DNA from 4 places in the Priestia sp. JNUCC 25 genome. Region 2 is predicted to be linked to each of the others. Evidence: riboswitches for the same ligand, from Rfam matches in the RefSeq annotation. Region 2 holds a riboswitch; each other region holds the start of a gene.

Region 1 (5,960 bases), 1.5 Mb from region 2:
CCTATTGCTTTTAAAAAGACATTAGGATTAGCTCCATGTGTAGGTAATAGCACTAATAACTCCTCCTAACAAAAGATATAATAACCACGTAGCATAGACCGTCCTTTTCATAATGAAAACAGCTTGTTCAATATGACCGGCTTGCAGGGGAATGAGTGGTTCACCCATTTTTGCACGATTAGATTCTATGCCTTTATATGTATTAAGCCCTCCGAGTTGAATACCTAAAAGAGCAGCCACTGCGCTTTCCCCGTATCCGCTATTTGGGCTTGGATGCTTCTTAGCATCACGCTTAATCAAACTCGTTACATGCCCAAGAGAATACTGGCTTTTTACTACATTAACAGCCGTCATCACTACTGCAGTTAGCCGACTTGGAATATAGTTTAATACGTCATCGGTTTTTGCACTAAAGTAGCCGAACAGAAAGTAGCGGTCATTTTTGTACCCAACCATCGAATCACATGTGTTAATAGCTCGGTAAAAAAAGGCTAGGGCTCCTCCTCCTATAAATGCATAAAAAAGCGGAGCTGTAATACCATCACTTGTATTTTCAGCCACGGTCTCTACCGTCGCTCTGGCAATTTCTCCTTCTGACAAACGATCTGTATCTCGTCCCACAATCATACTTACTTCATATCTAGCTTTCTCCATATCTCCTAGCTGAAGCGGCTTTTGTACCTTATAAGCAGCTTCGCTTAAAGAACGAGTGGATATAGTAGTCGCAATCATTACGCCCTCTACTAAAACACCTGCTATAAAATCAACTCCGTACAAAGCATGGAGGAACAAAAAGGGAACAACTCCTGCTAGCACAGCCATACTTATCACAAGAAGCAATCCTTTGAATCGTTTTCCTACACCTTTATTTAATCTGGAATCCATCCAATAAATCCACTTGCCAAACCAGCGAACGGGATGCGGCCAATTTTCGGGGTCGCCTATGATTCGGTCAATTAGTAAAGCAATCGTCATGGCCGTCATGTGTGCAATTATCGCTTGTGTAATACTCATTTTTTCACCTCTTTCCCTTAAGTCCCTGCTCTAAGCTTATTTTCACCAGCTTGGCTACCGCTTGACCTAAAGCGGTCATAGAGCCTGCATATTCATATAATGGTCCTTGCTGAGACGCTGCAACTGAGATGCTGTCCGTAGATGTTCCCGTAGCAATCGTCTTTGTAGCTGGATCTATGACCCCCAGCTGTGACAGCGTTTTTGTTTTAGCTTCTGTGGCCGCAATAAAAAGCTGTAAAAACGCAGCATCCGTAAGCGTACCTTCCACGAAAAAAAACATATTAATTGTACCGGGAGAGGAATAGAACGGGGCAGCTTCGTCAGCTGTAATATCTACTGCGTTTCCTACTCCAGCCGTTATCACGGAAGCTACTCTTACTCCGTAGCCTTCATAACAGTAAACCGCTCTTTCTTTTAACCAAACGGCTGTCATCAACCCTACGATTTGCTCATGGCGTACATTTTCTTTCATCAAATATTGCTCATACTCCATAGAAGGAGTATCTGAATAATAGTCTTTGTGAACAAATCGATTGTAAAAGGTGTCCGTTTCCGTAATACCTGTTCCTAAAACCCCTGAGCTGTATGTTTTATAAGAAGTCTCGGTTTTCACGATTAAAAGCTCAGGCCGTTCTTCAATTTTAAGATGTGAAAAGGGACCAATCCCCTTTTCAATTCGAACTGGAATATGGTCCCTCTTCTTATTTATTGTACACCTCAGGGTATACTGCTTTTGCTAAGTCCTCTAAGCCATCTACAATACGAGGTCCTAAGCGGTTGATTTTGTTTTGATCAACCTTCTCGATGTTACCCTCTTTTACAGCAGTCATGCTGCTCCAAGCGGGACGCTTCATAATCTCATTTTTGTCTGCATCATACGTTGCGATAATAACGTCAGGGTTTAACTTAACAACTTGCTCTTCAGAAAACTTAACCCAACCCTTTTCACTACCCGCTACGTTATCAGCACCGATCATAGTAAGCATTTCGTTCATGAACGTACCTTTTCCTGTTGTATAAATCTCAGGAGCTCCTGATACCTCTATCCATACTTTTTTACGATCTTCTTTTGAAATCGTTTTTGCTTTTTTCTCAATTGAAGCTACTTTTTCTTTCATGTCTTTAATTGTTTGATTAGCTTCTTTTGTTTTACCTGTTAATTTACCGATTTGCGTAATAGAATCATAAACCGTATCAAACGTTGTTGAATCTTTTACAACAAATACCGGAATACCCGCACTTTCAATTTGTTTAAATACTTCATCCGAAACGCCCATACTTGAAGCGTGTGCCAGCACTAAATCAGGATTTAAAGCAATAACTTTTTCTGCATTAACGTTCATATCTCCTACCTGCGCTTTTTTCTTTACGCTTTTAGGATAATCATCGTTGCTTGTAACACCGACTAATTCTTTTTCAAGGCCAAGGGCATATACAATCTCCGTATTACTTGGCATTAATGAAACAATTTTCTTAGGCTGTTTTTTCAACGTAATTTCTTTATCACGCGCGTCTTTTACCTTCACTGGAAATGCAGCTTGTGACGTTTGTGCCGTATCTTGCTTCGTTTTTTTATCACTGTTGCTTTGGCTGCCTGCACCGCATGCAGCAAGTACGATGACTAACAGTGCAATAATGGAATACGAAAGCCATTTTTTCATCTAAATACTCCCCCTATATATTGTTCATTGTGAATACGAAACCTCCACGTTAAAGAAAAAGCAAATGATCATGCAAAAAGCAGCGCTATCCCGTTTTTCCGCTTTGACTATGTATACTGCTCGCCGGCAGCTTCAAAATAAAAAAGCTTTACTTTCAATTGAAAGCAAAGCAGGTAACGTCAAGATAAGCAGGAAAAGAATCCGTTCACTATACTTGATAAGTATGTTCATTACCCTGCTTCACCCTTCCTCGAAGGTTTCACAGCTAACAATAAGGCAGGTCTCCTGACTTACGCACAAAGCGCTTACAGTGGCGGGACCGCGCTGGTTTTTCACCAGACTTCCCTTTTCACTCAATCTTTAAATTGAGACCTTATTGCTTTACGATTATTCACTTGTCCTAGTATACCCCACTCATGGAAAAATGGAAATAGCCATTCTCACAAAAAAAGCTGCGAGAATGCTCTCGCAGCTTCAGGAATTAAAGAGTTGCTAAAAATTCACGGACCGCTTCAGGCGTTTTAGCATTTGCACTGTGCAAGTGTGCAATTTTTTCACCGTTTTTATATACAAGAAGAGAAGGAATACCCATTACATTGTTTTCAGCAGAAAGTTCTTCAAACTCATCCTTGTCAATTTTAAACCATGCTTTATCTGTATTTTCGTCAACAATTTCATCAATGAACATATCCAAACGTTTGCAATCAGGACACCACGTTGTCGTAAAAATCCCAACGCTTAGTGTTTCGTTCTTAATTTGTTCGCGAAATTGTTTTTCTTCCGTAAATTGTTTCATTGTGTTACCTCCAGCATCTATTCGTTCCTTCTCACTATTCTATGGTAAGAAGTCTGACTTCATTATAAACGATTTTTTTATCGTTGTGCTAATGTTTCAGCTTATTTAGACCATAACGGTTTTAGACGTAAAAAAATGCTAGCTTAAAAAAGCTAACATTTCGAAATCGTAGAATGTTGTGTCTATTATCAGCTAAACCATTTAGGCGGCATGTTTCGGTTCCAATAAATTTTCCCTAAATCATAATGCTTTTGAAAATTATCTGCAGCCGCATGATAGTGAAAATTAAACCAGTATCCATCTTTTGGAGGATTTTCACGCCGTACGTGAAACCGTATTAAGTCCTGACCGGTCTCCCGGTCATATACATGGAAAATCTTTTCACCGTAGCCAGCAGCAGGATGCTCGCTTATCTCGAGATTCTGAATTGACTGTTCACGTTCAGTGCCAATGTCGGTCAGCACTTCTTCAATTTTAGGTAACACTGCTTGACGAAATTCATCTTCAATGACAGGCCCAATTTTTGTTCCAAATTTTTCCACTGACTGTTTTTCAGCTGATTCCATTGCATACGTAACAAATGATGAAACGTCTTCATATTTTGGTTCTTCATATGGCAAATGAATATCTTCTATAACAGCTGTGACAGGAGTTGTTTCTCTTACATACCCTGCTTTATGTTGCTTGTCCGCTTTTGCATCATCAACGTATAAATATTCTGGTGGAGTGACAAGCCCAAATGTAAATACTGTAATAAATACAACTAGCATTCTTTTTATCCATCTAGGCATTCGTATCTTTCCTTTCTCATCTTTTCCCATATGGTCTTTTCATATCGTAAAATTCATTGTTATAACTCACTAGGTATTGTAACATACTTATTAATTTTTTACCTATATTTGCTTATTCATTTATGCTGCCTACGGGCATTCGAAGACTTTTTAGTTAGCACCTTCCTTCTTCTGTTTGAGGTTGTCACACCGAGCGGAAACCTATACAAGATATTCCTTTTTTGCTGGATGCTTAAACACAAAAGTATTTTTATGTTCAAAAATATATCATACTTTTATGAACTTTAGATGAAATTCATAAAAAAAACTTCCAAAACTTTTTAATTCCTAAAAGGTTTTGGAAGTCTTTTCAATGATCGGAATTCATTTTACTTTTTTGTTTATTATTGTATATCAATTGTCCCGTAATGAAATTTTGATGTTTTTCGTTTCTGTACGGTAAATCCATGTTCTTCAAAACGACTGCTTTTCCAATGATCTTTTAGCACGATCTTTTGTTTGGCTACTCTTTTTGCTTCTTGTATAGCCATTGGCGTCAGCGTAGTATACAGTGCTATTGCTTTAATACCGTTAATTCCATTCGATTCATCAATTTGCTCTTGAAACATAGGATCAAAGTAGACAACATCAAAAGAATTACCTTCACAACACGCCAAAAACGATTCAAAATTTTGATGAACCACGTTTATACGCTTCATTGCATCGTTCAACTCTTGTACGTCACTTTCCCAATTTAAAAGTCCTTGTTTGACTAAATAAGCTACATAGCGGTTGCCTTCTAGTCCGACAACTTTCCCGCTTTTCCCTACCGCTGCGCTCGCCATCATACTATCCGATGCAAGACCAAGTGTACAGTCAAGCACGCTCATTCCTTTTTCTAAACCAGCAGCTTCAATAAACGGATCACGTTCTCCGCGCAGCCATCTCTTCACTCTAAACATAGCGGAATTTGGATGAAAAAAAATAGGTTCCTCTTCGTTTTGAACGTGCAACTCTACTCTATTCTTACCGACAACCAGCACGTCTGCAGCTTGAAGATTCTGAAGATCTGCAACGGATTTCTTCTCTCTTACTACAAAAGGTATACTTAAATCAGCGGCTACTTGTTTGGCTTTTACAATCATCTGTTCATTTGTTCGACCAGCAGTCGTAACAATCACTTTCATAACTCCCCCTACACTGTTTGGCTATTTACATAAAGAAAAAGGATGCCGATAGACATCCTTTTTCTTATAAAGTATATGCGATTTTTCTCTAAAAATCTATATACTAGATGTGACAAAAGCAGGACATTTTATGAACAGTGCTGCTTAAAGCCATTTAAAATGTTTTCAAAAATAACTTCTAACGGCTGACCTTCAATTTCATGTCGAGGAATAAAATGAACGACTTCTTTTCCTTTTAAAAGCGCCATAGACGGTGATGAAGGCTCAATGTCCCCAAAATATTCACGCATTTTAGCTGTTGCTTCCTTATCTTGACCGGCAAAAACAGTTACCACTTGATCTGGTTTTTGCTCAGACTGTAAGTACGCTTGCGTTGCTGCAGGACGTGCTAAACCAGCAGCGCATCCACAAACTGAATTAACGACAACAAAAGTTGTTCCTTCTACGTTTTCCATAAAATCAACTACGGCTTCCTCTGTTGTTAATTCTTCATAACCAGCTTGAGTTAATTCTTGACGCATTGGTTTAACTA
Region 2 (5,960 bases):
CCAACAGCTTCGGATTGCTCGAAATAATGTATATATTGCGCTTAATAAACCAGTCGGCATTACAAGTACGAGTGAAAAAAAAGTAAAGGGAAACATCATTGATTTAGTCAATCACCCTTTGCGTATTCACCACGTTGGACGACTTGATAAGGATTCAGACGGCTTAATTTTACTTACAAATGACGGCGATATTATTAATGAAATTTTACGTGCAGAAAACAAGCATGAAAAAGAATATATTGTTGCAGTAGATAAGCCAATTACACCAGAGTTTATCAAAAACATGTCTGAGGGAGTAAAAATTTTAGGCACAAAAACGCTTCCTTGTGAAGTGACACAGCTGTCTAAGTATGAGTTTCAAATTATTTTAACACAGGGTTTAAATCGTCAAATTCGCCGTATGTGTGAAGTGCTCGGATATGAAGTATACCGCCTTCAGCGCACGCGTATTATGAATATCCATTTAAACAACTTACCTGTTGGGCAATGGAGAGATTTAACGAAAAAAGAGCGTACGCAGCTATTCAAAGAATTAGACTATGAACCTAAAGAGTGGTAAATAAAAAGACACCAGCCTGTTAGACTGGTGTCTTTTTTATTCGCATACAACTACTTGTCTAGAAAATACGCTTTTGCGCGCTACGCAGCGATCTGAAATAGAAAAGCCAGCTTCATGAATCATATGGTCGATCGTATCTACTGTAATCACGACTACTTTATCCGCAAAGCGGCGAGCGTGTTTTAAAATAGAAAGCTGATCTTCAGGCGTCGCGTGGGTGTAGAGATTGTAAGGCATGTCGATGATAGCTACATCATAGTGAGTTGTAACATCTGAAATCGGTCCAGTTTTAACATCACCGCTTAAGCCGAAATGTGCAATATTTTCACGAGATCCGTCGGTCACAAGTGGATTGATATCGCGTCCTACAATATCAATGCCCATTGAAAGGGCTTCTACAAGGACTGTACCGATACCGCAGCATGGATCAATCGCTTTGATTCCTTCAGGGTTTGGAACGGCAATGTTAGCTACAGCTCTTGCAAGGCGGGTACTGAGTGCTGTAGAGTATTCACGCGGTTTCTTCAAATGATGCAGCCATACCGCTTCGCTTTTTTGATATTTCCCAAAATACCAGCGTCCTTCAAATGGAACAATGCCAAACAAATGGTCAGGGTTATGCAAGTCTGCTTCTGCTACAAAATGCCAACCCACATCACGTTCAATAGCACGCTGACCTTTATAACTTATTTTTTGATCTTTTTCCAAGTCATTAATTTTCATGAAAATGAGTTTAAATGTTTTGTCTCCAAGGTCAATATCTTCTACTTGTTTACAAATATCTGCAAGGTCATCTGATTCATACATAATATCTAATCGCTCTTTGATAAAAGGGCTTCTGCTTGGATCAATTTTAACGGCACTTTTTATGATAGGTTTCTCAGTTTCAATTTCAAAAAGAGAGCGTCTCTCTAATTGACATAGTGAGAGTTCCTCTTCGCTGCATGCGTATGTGTAGATATACTGAGGCAGCTGCGTATGGTTATTCAATATCGTATCATCCTTTATCGTATCTAATTATCCTTCTTCTCAAACAATAGCGAGAAAAGAAGAGAAAAGCAACGAATTTAAATATATTTGCCCGTGAATACTAAATTGAAGCGCTACATAGTCCACTTATTTGACAAAACATGCTAAAATAACTGGTGATAACCTGCATGTGCTACTGTCTATACAAAAGAACTGGATCAAGGTTTCTCAAAAATCATTTACACACTGCTGACATTTTGATGAATAGGAGAGGCTACGTGATGTCTAAAAGTGATCATGAAAAGCAACAGATGAGTCGGGCTGATATGAAAAAACAAGCCAAAACATCCTCGCAAAACCTTGTGATGAACGTACTCATTGCCATTGTATCTGTATGTATTTTAGCTCTTATTATAAATATTTTTGTACTAATGAAATGAGCCGTTATGCTGCTCATTTCTTTTTATTAGGTTCAGCTTTTATTGAAGCGTTTGAGGTCTCTTTCACTAGAGAGCACATTGTGAATAGCATATCTTTTTTTAACAAATGATAGTTGTGATATGATGAAGCAATAATACATTAGACAAAAAGCTGGAGGTTACTTAGTATGCCATTACTTAGATTTGATGTAATAGAAGGAAGAGATGAAAAAGAGTTAAAAACATTACTAGACGCTGCTCACCGAGCGATGCTAGAAGCCTTTGGCGTCCCGGAGCGCGACCGTTATCAAATTGTACATCAGCATCCTGCTCATGAAATGATTATTGAAGATACAGGTCTTGGCTTTGAGAGAAGCAAGGATTTGGTTATTATAAGTGTAACGAGTAAACAGCGGACAGAAGAGCAAAAGCAAGCTCTTTACAGATTAATTGTAAAAGAGCTTGGAGAGAGCTGCGGCATTCAGCCAAACGACATTATGATTTCGATTGTTGAAAACGGTAATGCTGACTGGAGCTTTGGCATGGGAGAAGCTCAATTCTTAACTGGGAAATTATAAAACGGTTTATTATCTAGAGAAGCCCTTATTTCTAAGGGCTTTTTCTCATTTTGTCTATAAAAATATTATTCTCTTAGTCACATCTTACTCAAAATTAAATACAGACATCTGTCAAATGAATGATACAATAAGCTTATATGCCATTTTGAGTGGAAAAACCATAAAAGAGTTCGGCGTACTAATTTTAGAACAACAATAAATTTACATAAAGATGTAAAGATTTAAAGGTTAAAAGAGAAGTGTATAAAATCTGTAAAACAAAAGAACAGTTACGCGTTAAACATAGGAGTAAAAGGTTCTTCACGTGTTTTTTCGGATAATAAGAGAAAGTAATTTTGATCATTGAGGAGGAACTTAGAATGTTTGGATTTGATGCAGATGTATCGCCACTAGTGCGAATTAAAGTAATTGGGGTCGGCGGTGGAGGAAATAACACCGTTAACCGTATGATTGAACACGGTGTACAAGGAGTAGAATTTATCGCCGTTAATACGGATGCTCAGGCGCTTAACTTATCTAAAGCAGATGTGAAAATGCAGATTGGTGCGGCCTTAACGCGAGGATTAGGTGCAGGAGCTAATCCAGAAGTGGGAAGAGAAGCAGCTGAAGAAAGCAGAGAACAAATTCAAGAAGTACTGCAAGGCGCAGATATGGTATTCGTAACAGCTGGTATGGGCGGAGGAACCGGTACTGGAGCAGCTCCGGTTATTGCCCAAATTGCCCGTGAACTAAATGCTTTAACAATTGGAGTAGTCACTCGCCCGTTCAAGTTTGAAGGAAATAAACGTACGAAGCAAGCAGTAGGCGGTATTACTGCGATGAATGAATCGGTAGATACCCTTATTGTGATTCCAAACGACCGCTTGCTTGAAATTGTCGATAAAAAGACGCCTATGCTTGAAGCATTCCGTGAAGCAGATAATGTTCTTCGCCAAGGTATTCAAGGTATTTCAGATTTAATCGCTGTTCCGGGGCTGATTAACCTTGACTTTGCTGATGTAAAAACCATCATGTCTAATCAAGGATTTGCGCTTATGGGTATCGGACGAGCTTCCGGATCAGACCGGGCAATTGAAGCAGCGAAAAAAGCGATTTCTAGTCCGCTGCTAGATGCATCGATTGATGGAGCAAGAGGCGTGCTGTTGAACATTACGAGCGGCAGCAGCTTGAGTCTTTACGAAGTACAGGAAGCAGCAGATATTGTCACGTCTGCTTCTGATCAGGACTTAAATATGATTTTTGGGTCCGTGATCAATGAAGATTTAAAGGACGAAATGATGGTAACCGTTATTGCCACTGGATTTGATGATGAAGATGTTTCACCATCAGCTTCTACTTCTAGAGTTTCAAGAGCACGCTACTAAATTAAATAACCAGCTTTTATGGTGGCAATTGTTTTTCAATTGCCTTAAAAGGGAATCCGGTGCAAATCCGGAGCGGTCCCGCCACTGTAACAAGGAGCCTTATGTCAAAAAAGCCACTGTCTATTTAGAGACGGGAAGGCGGTATAAGGCAGTGACTTGAAGCCAGGAGACCTGCCATAAATCGCAGCACACAATAACCTACGAGGATAGGGAGGTGTTTTGGCAGAACCAAAAATAGGATAAACAAGGGATACGTTTATCTGAATTTGTTGTGAAGACAAGCACTTCTTTTTAGAAGTGCTTTTTTGTGTATTAAAATAGAAGGTGGAAAAATCAATGATAAATAATAAAAAACTCGTATCTATGATATTTCTTGTGTTACTTTGCCTCACTGCTTGCGCTCCTAATGAAGAGAGCATAAGTATAAAAGAAAGAAAGAAAACGGATAAAAGTGTGACGTTTTTATTTAATTTTACATCTGCAACGCTTGATCCTCATACGGATGATAATTATACAGCAGTTCGTGCGGGAGTAGGGGAGACGCTTGTTAAAATCAGCAATGATTTAAAAATAAAGCCCTGGCTTGCTGAAAAGTGGGAAACGAAAGATAACGGTCTTACGTGGACATTTACGATAAGAAAGAACATTACGTTTCAAAATGGCAAAGCGCTAGATGCAAATGCCGTTAAGTCTTCTCTTCAAAGAACGATAGATCAAAGCTATGCGATGAAAAACGCTTTAAATATTAAAGAAATGAAAGCGAACGGTCATGCGCTGACAATTACATTAAAAGAACCAATGCCTAAATTTCCTTCTGAGTTAGTGCATCCAAACACAGCTATTATAGATGTTGATGTTTCTAGTATAGCTAAGAAGCCCATTGGCACAGGGCCATTTCACGTTTTGACTTTCGATCAAGGAAATCAAGTGAAGTTAGAAAGATATGAACATTATTGGAATGGGAAAGTAAAATTGAAAAATGCGATCTTTGCATTTAACGAAGATGCTAATGCGCGAGTTGCGGCTCTTCAGTCCGGGACAGCCGATATTATTTATCGCCCGCCTTTAGAAAGCTTGAGCACTTTACAAGCGAATTCGTCTTTCAAAGTAAGTGGAGTACCTAGTGTGCGTACTCATTTATTGCTTTATAATCAAACCAATGACGCATTAAAAGACGAAACTGTAAGAAAAGCTATCGATACCTTACTGAACCGGAAAGAAATTGTCAGCAGCATAATGAACAATCAAGCGGCAGCGGCTCGAGGTCCATTTTTACCCCAATTTCCTTTTGCTGATAATACTGCTAGTGAGACAAAAGGAATAGCATATGCTAAAAAATATTTAGAGAAAGCAGGCTATCAACTCAAAAATGGCAAAGTAATCAAAAATGGAAAGCCATTATCCCTCTCTCTTGTCACATACAGCTCATTGCCAGAACTTCCTTTGATTGCTCAGCTTATACAGTCTAATGCGAAAGAGTTAGGAATTAATATTAAGATTCACCTAGTTGAAGACAGCGATGAATATGTAATGGCAAAAGATGATTGGGACTTAGCATTGTACAGCCTTATCACAGCACCTAGAGGGGATGCCAGCTATTATTTAAGCACGAACTATTTGCCGGGCGGTGGTTTAAATGCCAGCCGGATTAATGACGATACGCTAACAAAAATGATAGAACAGTTAACTTCAACAGTAGATGACGCAAAACGAGATCAGCTAGCCAAGCAAGCAACCGCTTTGATTAATGGGGAAATGCTGACGTCATCGATTGTACATCCAAACATTGTTGTTGCTTATAATCAAAAAGTGAAAAACTGGACAACAAATCCAAGCGAGTATTATATGCTGACTCAGCATTTAGACGTAACGCCATAGTCAATATTGTTGTTCCTATAGGAAAAAGAGAAAGGATACAATGATAGATAAAAGGATGTGACAGTAAACGTGCAAGAAGTACAAATGTATCAAATTAAAGAAGTAAAAGAAAAGGATGCTGAAGTGATTCAGTTTGTCATGAATATGCGGAATGAGCTATTTCCTATGCTGGAAAAAAATCAGCTTTCTGTGG
Region 3 (5,960 bases), 870 kb from region 2:
TCTTGCTGCGCTAAAATAATCATTAGAGCATTAATCGAAGAATCGGTTACATAGTCAGCTACTTTGCTAGCATAATCTGATTGAATACTGTCCAGTAGCGCCAGCAAGCCAATAATTTTTAAAAAGCTCTCTTGTTCGTCAGCCGTTAACTGAGGGAACTGCTTAATATCTTGACCCATATTAATTTCAAACGGCGTCCAGAAGTTAGCTAGCATACGTTTGTATTTAGGGAACGCCCATGAAAATCGGACGTCATCCCAGTTTAGAATATTTGAGCTCTTGCCGTTAATGATTCCTGTCGAACGGTTCGGAGCTGTTTCGTTCATTAATTCTCGTTTTAACATGCTTGTCATCAATTATTCACTCCTTTTAACTATGACAGCTTTCACATTCTTCAATGACTTCACTTGATGTTGAACGTACGTAGTAGGTCGTTTTTAACTTTTCTTTCCATGCCGTCATATGAAGATCCAGCAGCTCTTTTGCTCGGATATCATTTTGCACATATAAGTTGAATGAAATGGATTGATCAATATGGCGCTGTCGCTTGGCGTTTTGCTTAATGCTCCAGTGCTGATCAATTAAATAAACGGACTTATAATACCAGTTTGTTGCTGGTGATAAATCTGGTGCCGTCACCGGGATTTTATAGTTTTTCTTTTCCTCTGAATAAAACTTACGGAAAATAGGATCAATACTTGCAGTAGAACCCGCGATAATAGATGTTGATGAATTAGGTGCTACAGCCATTAAGTAGCCATTTCTTATCCCATTGCTTTGAACTTCGTTACGTAGTTCACTCCACGCTTCGCTTGTGTATTTACGTGTTTCAAAATAAGCGCCTGACTCAAAATCTGAGCCTTTAAATAATGGATATGCACCTTTTTCTTTAGCTAAGTTCATGCTTGCCTGTACGGTTAAGTAAGCAATTTGCTCATATAATTCATCGCAATATGCTACCGCTTCATCTGTTTCCCATGCTATTTTCTTTAAGGCAAGCAAATGGTTCCAACCAAATGTGCCAAGCCCTACTGCGCGGTACTTTTGGTTTGTTAGTTTTGCTTGAAGTACCGGCAAATCATTTAACTCAATAACGTTATCAAGCATGCGTACTTGAATTGGAATTAAACGTTCAAGCACATCTTCAGTTACGGCTCTCGCTAAGTTGATAGAAGAAAGATTACATACAACAAAATCGCCCGGATTCTTTGTAATAATAATTTTTCCGTCTTCCGTAATTTCCTCTGTTACGACCGTTGTGCTTTGGTTTTGCGTAATTTCTGTACATAAGTTGCTGCAGTAGATCATGCCCTCGTGGCGGTTTTGATTAGCTCGGTTAACCGTATCACGATAGAACATATAAGGCGTTCCGGTTTCAAGCTGCGAAAGCATAATGCGCTTGAAGATTTCAATAGCAGGTACTGTTTCTCTTGAAAGCTGTTCATTATTTACACACTCAGCGTAACGAGTGCGGAACGAACCGCTGCCTTCTTCTTCATCATAAAAATCTTCTAACGAGTAGCCCATCAGCGTACGAACTTCGTGAGGATCGAATAAGTGCCAGTCTTCACGTGCCTCTACTTTTTCCATAAACAAATCTGGCAAACATACGCCAGTGAATAAATCATGCGTGCGCTGACGTTCGTCACCATTGTTCAAACGCGCGTCTAAGAATGAAAAGATGTCTTTGTGCCATACGTCTAAATATACGGCAATAGCTCCTTGTCGTTGACCTAGCTGATCGACACTTACAGCCGTATTATTTAGCTGTTTCATCCATGGAATTGTTCCTGATGATACGCCTTTAAAACCTTTTATATCACTTCCTCGGCTTCTAATATGACCGAGGTAGACACCAATTCCGCCTCCATTTTTACTAAGCGTGGCCAAATCTGTATTGCTATCATAAATACCGCGTAAGCTGTCATCAATCGTATCAATAAAGCAGCTAGATAGCTGTCCGTAGCTCTTTCCTGCGTTTGAAAGTGTTGGTGTGGCAACCGTCATATATAGACTAGAAAGCGCCCAGTACGCTTCTTTTACTAATGCTGTTCGATTTTCTTTCTTTTCTTGAGACATCAGCGTCATAGCAATGATAAGAAAACGTTCTTGCGGTAATTCGTATACGCGCTTATCATGTGATGTCGCTAAATAGCGATCTGCTAATGTCAACAATCCAATGTATGTAAATAAACGATCGCGTTCAGGAATAATGACTGAAGCAATTTCATTAATTTCTTCTTCTGTATATGTTTTTAATAGCTGCTTATTATAAATGCCAATTTTTGTTAGTTCTTGAATAAGCTGATAAAACGAACCGTACTTCTCTTTTTTATCGTAACCTCGGTTGTCCGCTGCTTTTCGATATAGTTCGTTTAAGTAGACGTCTGCCGCTACGTACGTCCAATCGGGTTCTTCCATTGAAATACGCTCTAAGGCTGCCAAAATTAGTACGTTTGCAACCTTTTCGTCCGTCATATTTTCCTTTACTGTAACAGTTTGAATAACCTTTTCCTCATACAAAGAAAAATCAAGCTGCGTAAATTCTTTTTTTAAACGTTCAATATATGCAGTTAATTCATGTAGAATTGTAGGCTTTAATGTATTCACCATAAATATGGCTCCTCTCTTCACTTCAAAATAAAAAATCGCTCACCGTACCTCGGTGAGCGAATAGAACGAAGATAGAAGAAGACACTAAGTCTTTTCTCAATCCTCGCTCTACCCTCTCACCTCCCGAAGAAGATAAAACGACATAAAAAAGGCAGGTCTCCTGACTTATGCTTCTTTTTACTTTAAGGCCTTCCCATGATGTTTACTCACAGTGGATCTCCTTATTTCATCAGCATTCACAGTTGCGGGGACAGCTTTGGATTTTCACCAAATTCCCTTTTAAGTCTTTTTATCAGACACCTTTTTCACTGGAAAACACAAAATATAGTATTTTATTATGGATTTCAAAACAACATATTGTGTTATGTTATAAACACATTATATAGGACAACTTAGAAAACTATCAACCTATTTTCAAAAATAATTTTGTTTTTTACGATAAAACTCTTCGACCTTTTTCATCAAACTATTCCATCATAACATGTTTTGACACGCTTGATGGAACAATGTGCTCTTTTTAAAAAATTTGTCCTATTTTTCTACTAAACATTGACAACCTCAATAAAAAAAACCGTTTTTCATAAAAAAACGGTTTTTAATTATTTGTATTCTTTTTCAAATGCTGTGATTGTTTTGATAAACTTTTTATCAATATCGTATCCTATCCCCGGTTTTCCCTTCACCTTTATTACTCCGGCTTCTACCTCTACTTCGGGCTTAATAATATCTTTTTCCCAATAGCGAGACGACGCAGAAATATCACCTGGTATCGTGAAAGAAGGCAGTGTGGCAAGGGCGATATTATGAGCTCGTGAAATCCCTGCTTCTAACATTCCTCCAACCCAAAGTCTTACACCATGCTGGGCGCATAAATCATGAATTTGCTTTGCTACGGACATTCCGCCAACTCGACCGATTTTCACATTGATAATCTTACAGCTTTCTTGTTCAATTGCATGACGTGCATCTTCATAGCTCACAATACTTTCATCTAAGCAAATCGGCGTCTTCATTTGCTTTTGTAACAATCGATGATCAAGGATATCATCAGAACTTAACGGCTGTTCGATCATCATTAAATTCAATTCATCTAGTTTCTTCAATGAATCACTATCGCTTAACGTATAGGCTGAATTGGCATCAGCCATAAGAGGAATGCTTGGAAATTCATCTCGAATTTGTTTCAGTAGCTCATAGTCAGCACCCGGCTTAATTTTCACTTTAAAGCGCTTATAGCCATCTTTCATGTAAGTCTTTATTTGTTCTTTCATTACGGAAATGTCATTTAAGCCAACTACCACTCCAGCTTCTACAGCAGGCCTTACTCCGCCAATTACTTCAGATAACGGCTTATTTTGCCGCTTTGCATACAAATCCCATACAGCACAGTCCAAAGCTGCTTTAGCCATGTTATTTCGCTTTAGAGGTTTGAATAGCTTTTGAACATCCTCTGGTTTTTGAAGCTGCTGATGAAGAAGCGAAGGAATTAAAAAATCGTCTAACATATGAAAACACGTCTGAATCGTTTCTTCCGTATACCAAGGAGATGAAAAAGCAACGACCTCTCCCCACCCTGTAAAACCTTTTTCATCTTCTACTTCCAGCAAAATCAATTCTCGATCCTGCACCGTACCATAGCTTGTTGAAAAAGGAGAAAGAAGCTTCATGTCAATTTTATAAAGATGTACTTTTTTTATAATCATCGATTAACTACCTTTCTGTATGAACGATGATAGCTTCCGGCGTATGATTTTATTAGAAGCCGTTCGCGGCAGCTCCTCTACTCGAACGAAATACTTTGGAAGTTTGTACTTCGCTAAAAATTGTTGCATGTGTAAAGATAATTCTTCATCTGAAACGTCTTCTTTTGTAACGATGCATGCTGCCGGAACTTGTCCCCATTTTTCATCGGCTACTCCCGTTACACCAGCCTCTTTAACAGCAGGGTGCTTCAATAAAATATTTTCAATTTCAGCTGGATATACATTTTCTCCACCTGAAATAATGAGGTCCGAACGTCTGTCTAATACATATAGGAAGCCTTCTTCATCCACTTTCCCGATATCTCCTGTATAGAACCAGCCTTGTTGAAGGGCTTTTTCAGTAGCTTCAGGTTTATTTAAATATCCTTTTGTAACATTTGGACCTTTAACAATGATTTCTCCTGCTTCGCTTGTTTCATTTCCTTTTTCATCTACAATTTTCATTGCACATGGAAATAATGGTTTACCTGCTGATCCCAGTTTTCGCAAACTGTCTTCAGGTGAAAGGGTAACGAACTGTGAAGATGTTTCTGTCATTCCATACGTTTGATAAACAGGAATTTCTTTATTCACACAAGCCTCTAAAATAGTAAGCGGTGCAGGTCCTCCTCCTAAAAGCATGCAGCGAAACGTATGCGGATATTTCCGTTCCCCTAACTCATCAAGCATATTGGATAGCATGGAAGTGACAACCGAAATAATCGTTACCCCTTTGTTTTCAATCGCTTCATTTACTGCTCTTGCTTCAAACCGTTCTTCTAAAATGATTTTCATTCCGTAAAAGACGCTCCGCATTAAAATAGATAAGCCGCTAATATGAAACAAAGGAACCGCTATAAGCCAGCAGTCTTTTTCATTTAATCCTAAATTAAGCGCTGAGCCAACGGAACTCCACCAGTGATTTCCATATGTCTGCAGCACTCCTTTTGGATGACCTGTTGTTCCAGACGTATACATAATGGTGAATGTCTCCTCGAGATTCCACGTTTTTTGAAAACCTGTTTCTGCTTCTGGAGAACTTTTTAAAGCAGGTAAAGTAAGCTGAGTAATGGAACTTTGGAATTCTCTCATTAAAAATGTTTCATCCGCAATAAGCAACGACACGTTTGCATCTGTTAGCTGATAATTAATTTCTTCGTTTGTCAAACGCGTGTTGACGAGCAGCAACCGGGCGCCAATATAAGAAACCGCATGTAAAATCTCAATAAACTCCACTCTATTTTTCATGTATAAAGCAATAGTATCGTCTTGCTTTACACCGTTAAAAGAAAGCTGCTGTGCTACTTTTTGAACACGTTTATGAAGCTCATGAAACGTAAGAGACGTTTGCGGTGTTTCTACCGCCACTCGATTTGGCGTCAAATATGCTCTTTGCATAAGCCCATTGGGAATCGTTTGGCTACTCATGAATTTCTCTCCTTTTTATACTGATTAACTAAATTAAATTGAAAAAACAGCCTGATGATAATCACCAAGCTGTTTCAGCTGTTTAAGGGAAACGTGGGAACTGTTGGAAGTCTGGATTGCGTTTTTCCTTAAATGCATCGCGACCTTCTTTTGCCTCATCGGTTGTGTAATAAAGAA
Region 4 (5,960 bases), 180 kb from region 2:
TTCTACAACGGTCAGGGGTGTTTTTAATTCATGAGAAGCATCGGATACGAACTGCTCTTGCTTTTTATAGTTTTCCTCTAATAAATCCATCATATTATTGAAGGTGTTGGCCATTTGATCTAACTCATCTTTAGAAGGAGAAGAGAGGTCAATTTTTTTGAATGTGCGAGACACTTGAATTTCTTCCATAGTATGAATAAGAGATTTGATAGGCCGCAAAATAATTTTACTTAAAAGCCGTCCAGCAAATATAGTTGGAATTAATATAACAAGAGAGGCAATGAGCAAGATAAATTTTAATGTCTGCAGAGATTGTTCCACATCTGCCAGTTGTTCCGTGACTTCCAAAGAAACAACTTCACCGTTCGTCCAAATGACAGGGGTGTGTGAAATCGCGTATAGATGACCATCATCTTCTTTGATGCTTGTTTGTTCATTTGAATAATAGGAATAAGGTAAGTCCTGAAGCTCTTTCGTTTGATCCGTAACGGATACAACTAAAGGACTGCCGGATTTAGGTAAAATACGAATCATCCCGTTAGGAGGCAAATAGGCACGAAGCAAATTGGCTTGTTTAACCGTCGCACTCGTTTGCTTTAGCCCATTTGTTACATTGCTTGTTTCTGCTTGCAAACGTTCAATTGCGTTGTCTTCCATGGTCTTCTTGAAAATGAAGTAAATCGAACTGTTTGCAATTACTAGTAAAATAAAAAGCAGTGCAGTTGATGTAAGAATAATCTTTGTTTGTAGTTTCATAAGCTACTCCTTCAGCATGTAGCCAACGCCGCGCACTGTTTGAATGTAAGGAGTTGAAAATGGTGCATCAATCTTTTTGCGCAGATAACGAATGTATACGTATACAATATTGGTGTCTCCGTAGTAATCGAATCCCCACACGTTTGTAAGAAGCTGTTCAAAGCTCAGCACTTGATTGTTGTTTTGAAGCATATAGACAAGCAAATCATATTCTTTAGGAGTCAGCTCAATAGCTTCATTTTCACGCGTGACTTCTCGCGTTTTTTCGTTAACGACTAAATTGCCTAGTTGAAGAGTGGCCGTTTCTTGTTCAGCAGGCGATGTTGATGCAGGATGGCGAAGCCATACGCGAATGCGTGCAAAAAGCTCTTCAATTTGAAAAGGCTTTGTAATGTAGTCGTTCGCTCCTAAATCTAGTCCGCTTACCTTATCAGGAAGGGCGTCTCGAGCTGTTAATAAGATAACGGGCGTTTGATCATCATTTGCTCGAATGCGACGAAGTACTTCGAGTCCGCTCAGTTCAGGAAGCATCACATCTAAAAGCAGCAAATCCCAATCGTGTTCTTGAAACTCTGCCAATCCTTCTGTTCCAGTGTAAGCCATGCCCGTTTCGTACCCTTCATGTTCAAGCTCGAGCTGAATTAAACGAGCAATTTTGCGCTCATCTTCTACAATTAAAATTCTGCCTTTACTCAACAAAAATTCCCCCTTGTGTCTATGTATAGTTGCGTACATTATAGCACGGAGAGATTCGGGTTGTATAAATGGTAAGGAAATCAATAGTTATTTACTAAATATATCATCAATAGCCCGAGAAATAATGTTCATTTTCTCAAGAAACTGATAAGATAGCTAATGACATTTAAAAATAAGAAAGGATTTCGATTATGTTATCAGCTATCAATTCAGTAGATTATACCATTTTCCACGCGGTGAATCAGTATGCCTCACACGTAAAGCCTCTAGATTCGCTGATGGTATTCTTTGCAGATTATGCCCAGTATGTACTTATCGTTTTACTCGGCTTGTTTTTACTTATTAATAAAAACGGCAGCCGTGTTGTAGCATTTCAAGCTTTATGTGCTTGTGCCACAGGAGTCATTATCAATAAAGTGATTAGTTTATTTGCTTATCGAGATCGTCCGTTTATCTCTCACCACGTGAATCAGCTTATTGATCACGCCGCAAATTCTTCATTTCCAAGCGATCATGCTACATCTGCATTAGTTATCACTTTTACCATTTGGCTGCATTTCAAACGTTCAGGGCGCATGTGGGTTGTCATGGGCGTACTCATTGCCTTTTCACGCGTATGGGTTGGCGTTCATTATCCATTCGATGTGTTAACAGGAGCCGTTTTAGGCTGCGTGCTGGCGCTGTTTATTCATTATGTTATTTTTAATACGAAACTGATGAGGGCTATTACCAACTTGTCTATTTTTCGAAAATCAGCTTATGACGAACAGTCTCAATATTATTAAGAAAAAGTCGCAAATAAGCGGCTTTTTTTATTGGGAAATTTTTAATGTATTTAATACTTGTTTTTTAAAATTAAATTGTGTACAATTAAATTACAGAGACGATAAATAAAAAACTTTTAATAAAATTAACGAAAAAGAGGAGAGGTTTATACATGAAAGCTTTATATGAAACAACAGTCGTTAACACAGGTGGAAGAACAGGAGAAGTTCACTCTTTAGATAACATCTTTAACTTAGACGTTGCAACACCTCCAGCGCTTGGTGGAGAAGCAACAACAGCAACAAACCCAGAGCAGCTGTTTGCAGCTGGATACAGTGCTTGTTTCAACAGCGCGTTAGAATTTATGTTGAAAAAACATAACGTAGAAATCAAAAGCAGTGAAGTAAAAGCTACTGTTCAGCTGCTTCCTGATAAAGCTGATCAAGGAGTGAAAATTGGAGTAGCGCTTGAAGCTCATATCGAAGGCTTAGATTTAGAAACAGCGAAAAAATATGTAGACCTAGCTCACTCATACTGCCCGTATTCAAAAGCAATCAGCGGTAACGTAGACGTAACGGTAGAAGTAGTTTAATTGCTTTAAAAAGCCCTGCTAAGCATGTAAAGCTTAGCAGGGCTTTTTTATTTGAATTTTCTCTATTCATTTGTAAGAGGTACTAGTATAATGAGGAAGAAAATGAATTATTCGCACAGTTTAGGTGCTCTTACATAGCGTAAGAGGTAACAGGGAATCGAGTGCAAATCTCGAGCGGTCCAGCCACTGTAAGCAGGGAGTTTTCTATCTTATCGTCACTCAAAACGGGGAAGGCGGTAGAAAATGATGATCTCAAGCCAGGAGACCTACCTATTCTGTACACTTGACTCTTCTAGGAAAGAGGCGGTGTATCAAGGTACGCAGTGAGCAATTGCTGTTTATTTTCATATGCCGACACAGCCTCAATTTCTATAGAATTGAGGCTTTTTTACGTTTTATTTTTAAAAAAAGGAGTGTAGGAAATGGAAGGTTTATCAGTTTTTTTACTTGTCTTTTTATTAGGAATCAGGCACGGATTGGATGCAGATCACTTAGCTTTTATTGATGGCCAGACTCGATATAATTGGCGAATGGGCAGCCGTTTTGCCCCTTGGGTCGGAACGCTGTTTTCACTAGGTCACGGAGGAATGGTGGCCGTCACGGCCGGAGTGCTGGGCGTGGTGATGAAGAATTTTACGTTTCCATCGTATTTCGATCATTTTGCATCTTGGGTATCCATTATCTCTCTCTTTCTAATCGGGACATTAAACACATATCATTTGCTTCGAACCAAAAATAAAGAGGAAGAGTTTCAGCTGAGCGGGTTAAAAGGAAAGTTTATTCCGAAAATCGCAAAAGGAACAACGAATCCTTTTTTAATTATTCTTGTAGGAGCATTGTTCGCTTTAGCAGCCGAAACGGTCAGTCAAACGGCCGTGTGGTCTCTAGCTGTAGGGAACGCAGGCAAGTATACGCCGCTTTTGTTAGGACTAGTGTTTATGTTTGGTATGATGCTTACAGATACAATCGATTCGATGATTGTACATAAAATGGTGAATGAATCGAGTAAATTTGGACAATCTGCTTCCCGCTTGATGGGCTGGGTTATTGTTGTCCTCGCGTATGGTGTGTCATTCTATTTAGCATTCACTTTCTTTAACCCATGGGCCGAAGTAAACTTTGAAATGGTTGGCGTTATTCTGTTTATTTTTTTAGTGTCTATGTTTGTTTTTGTGAGTGTGAAGTCAAAAGGGAAAAATATTAAAATAAATGTCAATTAGTCAAACGAAAGCTTTAATCTGTTGAAGATTGAAGCTTTTTTGTATGAATTTGTTGAAGTTTATGGCTATTTTCGGTCGGTTATGAATAAGTTAAAGTATTATCTGTATTTAAAGGATGGAAAATTGTCTGAAAACCATTATAATTAAGGATAATTTAAGGTCGTTATGTGAAACGTAGAACATAGTTATACGTACGATAAATAAAAGCATTTAATGCAAGCAGCAGGGGTTGTTTGGAGGAGGAATTGATTTGAGTCAGGTAATGGTAGAACAAAGCGTGTTTAGTTATTTAAAAGAACACGAACAAGAGATGCTTGAAGATTTAGTTGGATTTGTGAAAAAAGAATCACCGTCCTACAGTAAAGAGTTAGTAGATCAGTGTGGAATGTATTTAACGCAGCTGTTTCATAAACGGTTGGGGGTAGGATACGAAATCATAGAAGAAAAAGAAGTAGGAAACCATTTGAAATTTACGATTGGAGAAGGAGCAAAGCAGCTTTTAATTATCGGTCACTTTGACACGGTATGGGAAAAGGGAAGGCTGAGTCTAAGAACAGAGGGAAACAAGCTGTACGGTCCGGGAATTTTAGACATGAAAGGCGGCATTGTGCAATCTATATGGGCGATTAAAGCGATTCAAGAGCTTGGCTTATCGCTCGATAAAAAAATTGTGTTTTTCTGCAATTCGGATGAAGAGATTGGGTCAATTTCTTCTAAAAAATACATTGAAGAAGAAGCACAAAGGAGTGAAGCAGTGCTAGTAGCGGAACCGGCGGTGGCGGGTTCAGGCGCGTTAAAAACGTCGCGCAAAGGAGCGGGAATTTTCACCGTAAAAGCATGGGGACGAGCAGCACACGCGGGTAATCACCACAAAGAAGGAATCAATGCGATTGAAGAGCTGGCGCGCCAAGTGATTTTCTTGCAGGGCTTAACAGATTATGAAAAAGGTACAACGGTGAACGTTGGGACATTTACGGGAGGCAGCGGTACAAATGTAGTGCCGGAATATGCAGAAGCGCACGTGGATTTACGTGTTTCTACAGAAGAAGAAGCAAAACGCATGACGGATATTATTTTGAATTTAACACCCATTTTAAAAGGGATTAAGCTCGAAGTAACGGGAGGAATGAATCGTCCTCCGATGGTCAAGTCTAAACAAACGGAAGAGCTATTTGAATGTGCTCAATCAATCGCGGCCAAACTGGGTATGAAATTGGAAGAAGCAGCTGTGGGCGGCGGAAGTGATGGCAATTTTACAGCGGCCATTGGTGTTCCCACGTTGGATGGATTAGGAGCATGCGGAAAAGGAATACATGCGGAATATGAACATATTCAAATTGATACGTTGTCCGAGCGTTCTTCTTTATTTGCCAATTTGCTGCTGCAAATATAAAAAAAGCCCGCCTTAAACGGCGGGGACTAATCTGAAAGCTTATATTGGGAGAGTATAAGCTTTCTTTTTTTATTTACTGCTTTCTTCTTGAAGAGAAAAGGCAGTTTCTTTCTTTTTGAATACCACTGCATCAAGAGCAAGGAACTGGCTTCCTGCAAGAAATAAGTGAGCAGACATGGCAATTAAGGCAATATCAAACTCAAACCCGCCAACAAATCCGCTTTTAAGCTTGGCTGTAAAAATGGCGCCAAGCATAACTGCCACAAATAAAGCAGATACAACTCTTGTTGCTAGGCCAAGAATAATAAGAACCCCACCTACAAGTTCAATGGTTGCAACAATATATGCCATGAAACCAGGGATTCCTAAGCTATCGAAGAACCCTACTGTATTTTCAATCCCGCCTTGCCATTTTTGAAAGCCGTGTACTAAAAATGTAAAACCTAATACTAAACGAATAATAAGTGAACCAATTTCGACGTTTTTATTCACTTTACTTCCTCCTTTAAGTGTATTTGAAAAACACTACATTATGTAG

What was found. Region 2 has a riboswitch for cobalamin ahead of nikA (nickel ABC transporter substrate-binding protein). Riboswitches for the same ligand answer to the same signal wherever they lie in the genome.
Region 1: another riboswitch for cobalamin. It lies ahead of JNUCC25_RS10110 (ABC transporter substrate-binding protein); the one in region 2 lies ahead of nikA (nickel ABC transporter substrate-binding protein).
Region 3: another riboswitch for cobalamin. It lies ahead of JNUCC25_RS24520 (ribonucleoside-diphosphate reductase subunit alpha); the one in region 2 lies ahead of nikA (nickel ABC transporter substrate-binding protein).
Region 4: another riboswitch for cobalamin. It lies ahead of JNUCC25_RS01670 (HoxN/HupN/NixA family nickel/cobalt transporter); the one in region 2 lies ahead of nikA (nickel ABC transporter substrate-binding protein).

The regions. Positions count from the first base shown of each region.
Region 1 is NZ_CM132211.1:1,995,782-2,001,741, reverse strand. Features, by position in the region: gene cobD (threonine-phosphate decarboxylase CobD) at 1-53, opposite strand, end outside; gene cbiB (adenosylcobinamide-phosphate synthase CbiB) at 28-1,014, opposite strand; gene JNUCC25_RS10115 (adenosylcobinamide amidohydrolase) at 1,019-1,627, opposite strand; gene JNUCC25_RS10110 (ABC transporter substrate-binding protein) at 1,716-2,675, opposite strand; cobalamin riboswitch at 2,934-3,066, opposite strand; gene JNUCC25_RS10105 (thioredoxin family protein) at 3,157-3,471, opposite strand; gene JNUCC25_RS10100 (YpjP family protein) at 3,660-4,262, opposite strand; gene JNUCC25_RS10095 (class I SAM-dependent methyltransferase) at 4,646-5,422, opposite strand; gene JNUCC25_RS10090 (BrxA/BrxB family bacilliredoxin) at 5,557-5,960, opposite strand, start outside.
Region 2 is NZ_CM132211.1:480,433-486,392, forward strand. Features, by position in the region: gene rluF (23S rRNA pseudouridine(2604) synthase RluF) at 1-559, shown strand, start outside; gene JNUCC25_RS02580 (TRM11 family SAM-dependent methyltransferase) at 596-1,549, opposite strand; gene JNUCC25_RS02585 (hypothetical protein) at 1,810-1,968, shown strand; gene JNUCC25_RS02590 (tautomerase family protein) at 2,136-2,525, shown strand; gene ftsZ (cell division protein FtsZ) at 2,885-3,889, shown strand; cobalamin riboswitch at 3,892-4,083, shown strand; gene nikA (nickel ABC transporter substrate-binding protein) at 4,226-5,767, shown strand; gene JNUCC25_RS02605 (GNAT family N-acetyltransferase) at 5,837-5,960, shown strand, end outside.
Region 3 is NZ_CM132211.1:4,676,957-4,682,916, forward strand. Features, by position in the region: gene JNUCC25_RS24515 (ribonucleotide-diphosphate reductase subunit beta) at 1-353, opposite strand, end outside; gene JNUCC25_RS24520 (ribonucleoside-diphosphate reductase subunit alpha) at 370-2,613, opposite strand; cobalamin riboswitch at 2,747-2,932, opposite strand; gene menC (o-succinylbenzoate synthase) at 3,213-4,316, opposite strand; gene JNUCC25_RS24530 (o-succinylbenzoate--CoA ligase) at 4,320-5,783, opposite strand; gene menB (1,4-dihydroxy-2-naphthoyl-CoA synthase) at 5,866-5,960, opposite strand, start outside.
Region 4 is NZ_CM132211.1:304,460-310,419, forward strand. Features, by position in the region: gene JNUCC25_RS01650 (HAMP domain-containing sensor histidine kinase) at 1-756, opposite strand, end outside; gene JNUCC25_RS01655 (response regulator transcription factor) at 760-1,491, opposite strand; gene JNUCC25_RS01660 (undecaprenyl-diphosphatase) at 1,644-2,237, shown strand; gene JNUCC25_RS01665 (organic hydroperoxide resistance protein) at 2,390-2,809, shown strand; cobalamin riboswitch at 2,915-3,097, shown strand; gene JNUCC25_RS01670 (HoxN/HupN/NixA family nickel/cobalt transporter) at 3,232-4,029, shown strand; gene JNUCC25_RS01675 (M20 family metallopeptidase) at 4,259-5,422, shown strand; gene JNUCC25_RS01680 (DoxX family protein) at 5,492-5,914, opposite strand.